One region of the Paenibacillus sp. JT22N1 genome, then DNA from elsewhere that is predicted to be linked to it. Evidence: riboswitches for the same ligand, from Rfam matches in the RefSeq annotation. Region 1 holds a riboswitch; each other region holds the start of a gene.
What was found. A riboswitch is a leader RNA that binds a small molecule or an ion and turns the genes downstream of it on or off. The one in region 1 is predicted to bind ZMP and ZTP.
Positions count from the first base shown of each region.

Region 1 (3,207 bases):
AGGCATCCAGATCAATGCCATCGCTCCTGGTTACATGACGACTAATAATACAGCACCTATCCTCAAAGATGAGAAACGCACACAATCCATTACAGATCGAATCCCGGCAGGCCGTTGGGGCTCACCAGAGGATTTGAAAGGTCCTGTTGTTTTCTTGTCATCACATGCGTCGGATTATATGAACGGACACGTACTGTGCGTGGACGGCGGATGGATGGCTAGATAGATGGGTATCGGTACGTTAGCCCATACCGTCGGCCATCTTCCATTGAAGCAATTAACAGAGAAGATAAGCGGACGAGGCATTGACTTCGTTCAACTGGCACTCAGCAAAGCAATTAGTGATATTGACACCAGCCTCGGTAGGCTTAGCCCTGCTCTAGCCAACCACATTGGTGAGCAATTCCAACGTTCTGGTATCAGGATTGGCGTACTTGGCTGTTATATCAACCCGATTCATCCAGATCCGCAGCAGCGGCGTCATGAAATCAACCGGTTCAAAGAGCATCTGCGTTTCGCCAGAGACTTTGGTACTTCTATCGTTGCGACGGAAACGGCTGAACTAACGACTTACCTCTCGCAGGATTCCGAGCGTTATGAGGCCATTGGTTGGGCAACCCTTAAGCAAACAGTTGAAGAATTAGCAGAAGAAGCGGAACGTTGGGGTGTCTTCATCGGACTCGAACCTGTTTTCACTCACACGTTATCTAGCAGTGAGAAAATGGTTCGAATTCTGGATGAGATTCCTTCCAGCAATCTGGGGGTTGTGTTTGATCCAATTAACCTGCTCCCGCCAACAGCAATAGATTCACAAGATGTTTTCCTTGATCAGGCATTTGCTGCTTTTGGTGACCGGATTGTCCTCGCCCATCTTAAGGATGTTGTCATTCAGAACGACAAGCGGAAAGAGGTACGATCTGGTAAGGGTATTTTCCAAACGAAATCGTTTTTGGAAAAGCTGTACCGGGCAAAACCAGGCATCGATATCTCCTTAGAACAGCTTGCTGATGATACGATTGACGAAACCGTTCAATACGTGAGAAGCCTTTTGACTTAATAAATTGGCCCCGTTCTCTCTATCATTGGGGGGAGTGGGGCCCTCCTATTTGGAATTACGCCTATTTCTTTATATCTGGTTCTGTCATAACTTCGTACGCGTTACCCAAATAAGACTGCAGCGCCTTTAACGCCGCAACCCCCACCGCTATGTCATCCTCACCATTCCCACCACTTACGCCGACTCCGCCAATGACACTGCCGCCCACCACAATCGGAAATCCCCCGACGAAAATAGCAAACTTGCCCGGCATCATCGCATGAATACCAAATGCCTCACCATGGATTGTCGCAGGGCCACCTGGCTGATTGAACAAATGTGTTGATCGCCTGTGACCGCTAGCAGTAAACGCCTTAGCCATGGCAATTTCCGGGCTCGTATTGCGAGCGCCATTCATTCTTTCTAACGCAATTAGATACCCGCCATCGTCTACGATACATATCGTTTCGGCTGCATTCGCTTCTATTGCCGCTTGTATGCCTGCTGCGATCATGACCCTCGCTTCCTCTACTTCAAGCTTAAAAACCGATTTCATAAGTCTTTCCCTCCCTGCTTGTCGGCCATTATGAAGTGCGCAACAAACGCCTCTTCCATTCATATGGGGACGTTAAGGGTTTAAGTCATGGTCATCACTTGAAAAAAGATATTGAATTTCGGTGCGAGCAATTGTAAGATTATAGAAATTGAACCGATGTGTGACTGGCGTAAACATGGATAACCATGAGGGAGCACATTGCAAACAGCCGTACGCCTGGGCAAAGTATTTGATCCTTGATCAAGTGCTTTTTTGTGCTTCAATGACAGTAGAAAGGTCAGGTGGCTGTTTATGAAAATGGCATTCGTACTTTTTGATGGGGTAACTGCGTTAGATTTTACCGGCTTTTATGAAGCTATCACATGGATGGGCATTTTGGGAGCTAAAGAGAATGTCTCTTGGGATTTCTGCTCCAATAAGGGGGAAATTACGGACGACCGAGGCTTAACCGTTAAGGTAACACATGTCTATCCCGATCTATCAGGATACGATCTCCTGTTTGTACCTGGCGGATTTGCAACGAGAAGCCTAAGATTCGACGCTGCCTTCATCTCTTGGCTCCAAACCTCAGCTAATGTGACTTACAAGGTTTCTGTGTGTACTGGTGCGTTGTTACTAGGTGCAGCCGGATTCCTGCATGGAAAAAAGGCAACCACCAATCCTTCCGCCTACGATTTATTGACGCCGTACTGTTCCGAAGTTGTAAAAAAACGAATCGTCAGAGACGGGAATCTCTTTACCGGTGGCGGCGTTTCTGCCTCCATTGACTTAGGATTATTCGTGATTGAATCGCTCACTGACTCTCATTTCGTGCAACAAGTTCAACAAAAGATGGATTACCCGTACTATCAATCGGGACGGTTGTTTAATGTGAATTTGGAGTAACTACCTACTAATAAGGATAAACGGCTTACACTTGCCTTGGACGAGAGCAAAAGTGTGTGTGTGAGCGTGAGAGTGAGCGAGTGAGCGAGTGCGTTTATTAAGGTTGATGTACTTTTTGCACAGCCTATTTGTTGCAATGATGTATTTCATCGTTAGATTCAAGTTGAGGTCGCATTGCGATTGCTGCATCGATGTTTTACATCGTTAGGAGGGCGATTGGGAGTATAACGGCTCATAAAAGATTGATGGAACGATATTTTACATTGTTGCAATGGAGCTCAAACTTCGTTTTAATGCTGTAACGATACTTTTCATCATTGCGTCACAGGGCGGCAAACTCTGCGTGTACTGCCTATCTCTCAGACATCTTCGAAAACTTTTTGGACAGCCACTCTCATATTGTCCAAATCACTCATACCAGAAAACAATCCAAATCTCCACTTCTTAACAGGGCTAAACCTCCAAAAAAAAATAAGCCCCCCCAACACTCATAAAGTGTCTGGATAGGCTTATCTGCCTTATTTTTTAGGTTGTTCACGGTTAACACGAACGGGTCTCTCGACCCAATTCTCACGATTCATACGTTGAACCTGGTTAATCGGATTCTTAAGATCGATAATCGGGGCGGGTTTACCTTCCGCTTGCATGGTGGCCGCGAGCTTTTCCTTATAACTTGTTCCAGGCGCTGGTCCGCCACCCCCGTTGCGTTTACCCTTGTTCCAAACTCTGC
Region 1 covers NZ_JCAUAW010000002.1:3,053-6,259, forward strand. The annotation lists gene kduD (2-dehydro-3-deoxy-D-gluconate 5-dehydrogenase KduD) at 1-226, shown strand, start outside; gene AC58UU_RS03845 (sugar phosphate isomerase/epimerase family protein) at 227-1,057, shown strand; gene AC58UU_RS03850 (GlcG/HbpS family heme-binding protein) at 1,119-1,592, opposite strand; ZMP/ZTP riboswitch at 1,743-1,821, shown strand; gene AC58UU_RS03855 (DJ-1/PfpI family protein) at 1,884-2,477, shown strand; gene AC58UU_RS03860 (hypothetical protein) at 2,996-3,207, opposite strand, start outside.

Region 2 (3,207 bases), on a different contig from region 1:
AGAGTGCAATACACGATGAGGATAGTGGAATCGTCCACATGCGCAGTTTGTAAGACGCCATGCACAAGAGGACTTCGATATTTGGCCCTAATGTCGGAGCCGGGAGCTGTTGGAAAAGGGGTTCCATGTATTTTGACAAGAAGAAAGATCAACTAATGCAAAAGTCCACGCCCCGTTATCAAAGGCGTGGACTTTCTTCATTGTGGGATATGTTCGCTTGGGATAGAACACTTATTTTCAATAAAACGAATTTGATTCTCAAGTCGATTTCGATGCTCTTCTTGTTCTTTGTCGGAAGAGGCTGTTTGCCCTTGGAATTGTTCAAGCTCTTGTTTTAAACTATGCAGGTCAGAGCCCGCATTCGCACAGTCATAATTGCTTTCTAACTGATCGAGCATATATCGGCCTCCTGATGTGAAATGTCGTTAACTCTGACCTTTCTTATGTTTCTTATTGCTTTTCTGATCCGTTGAACGTGTTGTTGTATTTTTTCTGGATTGTCCTTGCTGCGTATGAGATTCTGACATGGTTGTTCACTCCTTAAAATGTAGGATTTTGGGCGGTGCGTGATTATTATAAGCATTCGGCTGAATTTGATACGATAAAAATGAGAAATCCTCAACCGAGTCCATTGAAGGAAGAGTGATCTAATGAAAAAAGCCCCGCGAGCGATTTGAAATCGTTCGTCAGGGCTATGTGCGGTGAGTGAGTATGGATTAATGGTTCGGTGTCAGCAATTTATCTTCTAAGGATTGTTTAACCTTCTTGATTGCATCTGTCTCTAATTTGTGGTTTTGGTTAAATTTAGTGCCTGTCAATGCAAGCGCTTCCTTAACCGTCATTTCCACACGAATCAATTCTTCACCTTGCGGGATTTGCACGGAATTGTTGCCCATTTGTATCACTCCTATGTCAACTTTTTGAAGTGGAAACCTTGATTTGATGCACTTTCAATATAACACACCATGTTAGGTTAAGCAAGGGACATTAAGACCTATTTTAGAAAAAAGAATGTCGGAAACTCAGGTTATAAATTTGCTTTTTTCGGCAGCAAGGACGGTGTGTTTGAGCAGCATAGCGATGGTCACTGGGCCAATTCCAGCAGGGACAGGGGTAATTGCGCTCGCCTTTTTGTGACAAGCATCGAAATCAACATCGCCAATGTTGCCAGCATTGTATCCAGCATTGTATCCAGCATCTAAAACGACAGCACCTTCCTTAATCCAGGCTCCTTGAATAAATGCAGGTTTACCAACGGCTGCAACGACAATATCAGCTAATCCAATAATTAAGGGGAGATTGTTTGTTTTAGAATGGCAAATGGTGACAGTAGCGTTTCTATTCAGCAGCATAAGCGATACGGGTTTACCTAAAATAGGACTCCGACCAACGATAACCGCGTGCTTGCCTTCAATAGGAATCTGATAATAATCGAGGATAGCTAGAATAGCGGCTGGGGTACAGGATGGAAAGCTGGCCACTCCAAAAGCATTTTGAGCAAAGCCCAGCATGGTAACGCCATCCACATCTTTTTCGATCTGAATGGCCTCAAACGCAGCTCTTTCATCAATATGGTGTGGAACCGGATGCTGCAATAAAATACCATGGATCTGAGGATCCTCGTTTAATTGTTGGATAACGGCAATAAGTTCCTCTGTCGTAGTTGATTTATTTAGGTGGATTCGTCTGGAATCAATGCCTAGCCGCTTGCATGCACTGCTTTTCATACGTACATAGGTTTCGGAAGATGGGTCATCGCCAACAAGTATCGTAGCTAAACATGGCGGGATACCTCTTGCAGACAGTTGTTTGATTCTTTCGACTAATGTCTCTTTAATGCTTTTTGCTACGCGTGTACCATCCAAAATTAATTTTTCTGAATTCATGTTTCCCTCAACCCTTCATTTGTTTGTAAAAACACAAAGAGGTAAGGGGGATAAATCCCCCTTACCTCTGCCCAGGCGTACGGCTGTAACATCAATGTGCTTCCTCATGGGTATCCATGCTTCGCCAGTCACACATCAACTTTTAATTGATCTAATCATAATGGCAGGTTATGGAATATGCAACTCTTAAAAATGATTTATTGGTGCTGTTGATTGCTTTCGATCAACCATAACAACGGATTTCAACAATCTCTGCCCGTTCCGTCCCGTTCGTCGCTTCAACGACCACACGAAGTCGATCAGTCGTTACAACTTCTGGCAAAAGATGAACATGTTTGCGCGTATGATTATCGAGTCCCTCAGCTACTGTGGTCCAATCACCGCCGATGAAGGCCTGAAGTTTATAGTCTTTGACCAGTTCAGGAATGATCTCGAATTCCGTCCGATGATGATGTAAATTAATTAAATCTTCGTTCACGTCATCATTGAAAGTGAGATGTACGCTGCGAATCCGCACAGCCTCCGGCCAACTGGCTTCAAGCCACTCTGGCTGCGAGACCTCAAGGCCAGCCGACGACCAAAGATGAGGGCCTCCGTAAGGACGCTTATATCCATCGGCAGCTTTGTCGACTGCGAATGCAGATGTGGGAGCGAGCAGACGGAAGCAGATTGGCTTCCGAATGAATGCTTTCGCGCTCCAATCAATGACCGGCTGATGATGATGCATATCACCGAAATCTACGGCATCTTTTGATGCAGCATCATGCTTGAAGGAAAGCACACCCGTTTGTGGTCTGGCTGATAGATGGACCGAAAGCGCCGGGTTGCTTCTGAGAATGATAAAAGCATTCTGAGCGGTTTCAGGATGCCATGAAAGGGCAGCCTTTACCCACTGCTGAGAACCCTCGGCTACAGCTACTTGAATGGACGTCACCTGTGTGTGTGGGACGTAGTTCTGCGGCTTCCCAGTGCTCCAGAGCTCTACTGTCAGCTCCGTAGCTTCCGAAGCATCCAGCAGCAGCTCAATGCCGTCAATGAACGGATCTGCCGGCACGAGAAGCGCCACATGCGCGGTCAGCGGCAGCACCGACGCAGATTGCTCGAGCGCAAGTCGCGTCAAGGTGCTGGAGGCTGTCATCTCAGCGCGGAGCACGAGGTCTGCCGCATCCGCGTTCTTCAGACCGAGGACGGCTGCATCCTGTCGAAGCAGCGTCTGTTGAAGCTCGCTCAAGTGGCTGCTGTGCAGCTCGCGAGGGGAGATGCCCTTTGCCGCGCAGAGCGCGGCTCCTGTGCCCGCGGCTTCGCCTATCACGGCACATGT
Region 2 covers NZ_JCAUAW010000001.1:337,005-340,211, forward strand. The annotation lists gene AC58UU_RS01530 (hypothetical protein) at 1-156, shown strand, start outside; gene AC58UU_RS01535 (DUF2524 domain-containing protein) at 198-398, opposite strand; gene AC58UU_RS01540 (hypothetical protein) at 717-896, opposite strand; gene AC58UU_RS01545 (bifunctional 5,10-methylenetetrahydrofolate dehydrogenase/5,10-methenyltetrahydrofolate cyclohydrolase) at 1,023-1,886, opposite strand; ZMP/ZTP riboswitch at 1,949-2,028, opposite strand; gene AC58UU_RS01550 (FAD-dependent oxidoreductase) at 2,110-3,207, opposite strand, start outside.
Region 2: linked by a shared signal. The riboswitch ahead of AC58UU_RS01545 (bifunctional 5,10-methylenetetrahydrofolate dehydrogenase/5,10-methenyltetrahydrofolate cyclohydrolase) and the one ahead of AC58UU_RS03855 (DJ-1/PfpI family protein) in region 1 are both predicted to bind ZMP and ZTP.

Region 3 (3,207 bases), on a different contig from region 1:
ATAGTTCCATAACCGAAAATTCGGATAGACTTAACCCGTGGCGTTGCGCATCGATCTGCGAATGTTCCAATACACTCTTGTAAGCTCGTGAAAGGACGATAAACAATTTCAATGTAGCTTGTAGATCCTGATCATTCATACAAATCCCTCTATAGTTCGAATTCGAAATTTATGAATCAATACTATCACGATTTGTTTTTTCGGTCAATAAACTCTTCCTTCTTCAATGCTCAACAATCAGAACGACTGAGCCAGTTTTGAACAATTAATTATCACATTTCAACATTACGTTAGCGGAATACTATTAGTCCCACTTTTTCACAAAAGTTACTCTATGATAATCAGATTTAAAGAAGTCCTTTTCAAAGTTTACTTGCTCATAACCGATACTCTGGTAGAAAATTAGCGTTTTTTCATTTCTGATATGACCCAAAGTGTGTAGAATCACCTGTTTCCCACCAATTAAATGGACCTGATTACATATGGTATCAAGTAGTAATTTTCCGATTCCCTTACGTTGACATTCTTTATGAACTGCTACCCCAACTATTTCATAAAAGCCTGTTTCGACATCAAAAATATATCCAGCATGGCCAAGAATAATATCGGAATGTGCCACGTAATACCCGCAGTTCTTATGATCCTTTATCTCCAAAAAATCAGACCACCTTTGCGGGTATTTATCAATGATGAATTCTGGGAATTGAAGAGGATGACTTGCCATAATATCATTAACTTGGCTTCGATCTTTATCTTCCAATAAACGTATAATCAAGCCTTCACCCCCTAAATTATATGAAGCTATTGAAAATAATTAACTTTCATTCGTGATTTGTAATTTTAACTATTCCATCACTCGTACGGCATGAAAACACTAGTCAATTTCCCTGAATGATAGTACGGGTAATCCATCATCTTTTTAGTCGTTTCCGTTACATCTGTACTCGTTAATGATTCAACAAGGTACAAACCTAAATCGATAGAAGCTGAAACACCTCCGCCGGTAAAAATATTCCCATCCCGTACAATTCGAGCCTTAACAACCTCTGTGCAATAAGGAGTCAATAATTCGTAAGCAGATGGGTTCGTTGTCGCCATTTTACCAGTTAAGAACCCTGCGGCACCTAAAAGCAAAGCACCCGTACAAACAGACACTTTGTATTCCACATCACGAGCACTTTGTATCCAAGAAACAAACTCTATATCGTATCTCAATTCTCTGGTAGACATACCTCCGGGTATAAATATCAAATCATATTTAGACAGATCTGGGCTAATATGCTTTATCTTTATTGTCATACCACGGTCGTCTGTAATTTCCTCGTGTTTTGCACAGAGATCCCAAGACACATCTTCTTTAGCATTTAGAATTTTTAGCCAAGATACCGCTTCATAAAAGCCGACAAAATCCAATGTTGTCATCTTGTCAAAAAGAATATAAGCTATTTTCATTCCATAACACCGTCCCTTTCATGAATGAAACAAAAAAAAAGCATCTGATCTTAGATCAAATACTTTGCCCAGGCGAACGGCGTTTGAAATATGTGCTTCCTCGTGGTACTCCACGTTTCGCCAGTTACACATACCAAATATTTACTTTATTATAGTCCGAAAAAACTAATATAATCAAGTTAATTATCACGTTAACCTGCCCTTTAGCTTAATGCTGGGGACTGCAAACCCCGCCTAATAAAGTTCGTTAATTATTTAGCATAATCATCTCCTGTTTGGTGACAAATAAGTTTTGAAGTGGTGTTTTCGGGCAAAAAACCTGAATTACAAATAAGTTTTGAAGTACTTCTTACAAACTATTGCTTACAGTCTCTTTCAACTATCGTTCTCCGTAATGACTTCTATTTCTTTCCCACTTATTTTTAAGTCGGTATCTTAAAAAATGTATTAATGTGAAGAGACCGAAAATAGTAACAGCTTCCACGAAATAGTGAGTCCAAACAAACTGATAATGAGCGATCACAAAGTTGTTGTTATGGTAATCAAAATCAGCGTATTGCACAAATCCATTAAGGTATAACCCGTAAACTACGTATCGTGACGGTTAGTGGTGGGATATCTGATCGGCTACAGCTGCTTGTTGGAAGGAATAGTGAAATGGGTATCGAAATGGGGTATTGACCTAATGCGGAACTATCCACTTGAACATATATTGTATATTACCAGTACACTCGTCTCTGTCAGCCTCTCATTTAAAACATCTCTCTCTTTATGAGAAGGTGTTTTTTAGTTTCCAACAACAGAAAAAAACGATCCGTGTTCGCGCATCTATTTCGCGATAGGAACCGTTTTTGTTTTTCTCGATATTAGTGTTGTATTAAAGAATTTTACCACACACAAGTTGCTGATAAGATGATTACCAAAAGAACAAAAAGAACCAAAACAGCTGCTGCGCTAGTACCTACTCCGCTCATATTTACTCATTCCCCTCAGTGAATTTTCATTACGATATAAACATATGCTCCCTACATAGTGATTGCTTGGACATAAGTCAGGCTGCTTGATGGAAGGAATAAAAAAACCGTTCCTCCTAAATAGAGAATATGGTTTTCTGTTATTCTATATTGTTGATTTCAACCAAAAGAAAAACCGCCTCATGATAAAGCGGTTAATTGAACTATCGTTTCCGTTAGTTCAACGACTTGTGGTACGGTTCACCGTATCATTGGATAGATTAACAAAAGTGAAGGGTAGTGCTTAGCTCAATGGTTTCACCATTTTAAGATTTAGTAAAATTAGTTCATGGAAGGCGTAACAGAAATAGCCCCCTGCATCTACGGCAAAAGGGCTATTCTAAGGGGGCATTTCATCTACGGCTCTTTTCCTTACTTATGATACGGTTCACCTTCATTAACGGCTGGAGCTGGCTTTCGTGTAGCCTCCGGCCCACCAGGTCGCGCAGGAAAGGCAGCTGTTCCGGGTAGCTGCGTACGTAGCGGACTAGGCGAAGCGCTCACCTTCGAATGCAAGATTCCTCCTCAAGTGTTCATTAATAAGATGGCTCAATTAACAATCTACATTTGGAGGATCTCGTCTTCAAACAGAACTATCATCAATCCGCTTCAGCCGAACGCTCATGCCATACGCTGAGCTCTTTCAGCTTATTGTTATACGATTCGCGAATCGTGTCTGCAGAATAAGATCCAACCGGCAGCCGGAGCGGCACATTACCGCTTTTAATGACGGAAATAATAT
Region 3 covers NZ_JCAUAW010000023.1:99,365-102,571, reverse strand. The annotation lists gene AC58UU_RS32695 (MarR family winged helix-turn-helix transcriptional regulator) at 1-139, opposite strand, end outside; gene AC58UU_RS32690 (GNAT family N-acetyltransferase) at 305-775, opposite strand; gene AC58UU_RS32685 (DJ-1/PfpI family protein) at 853-1,452, opposite strand; ZMP/ZTP riboswitch at 1,512-1,590, opposite strand; gene AC58UU_RS32680 (hypothetical protein) at 2,838-2,981, opposite strand; gene AC58UU_RS32675 (SDR family NAD(P)-dependent oxidoreductase) at 3,065-3,207, opposite strand, start outside.
Region 3: linked by a shared signal. The riboswitch ahead of AC58UU_RS32685 (DJ-1/PfpI family protein) and the one ahead of AC58UU_RS03855 (DJ-1/PfpI family protein) in region 1 are both predicted to bind ZMP and ZTP.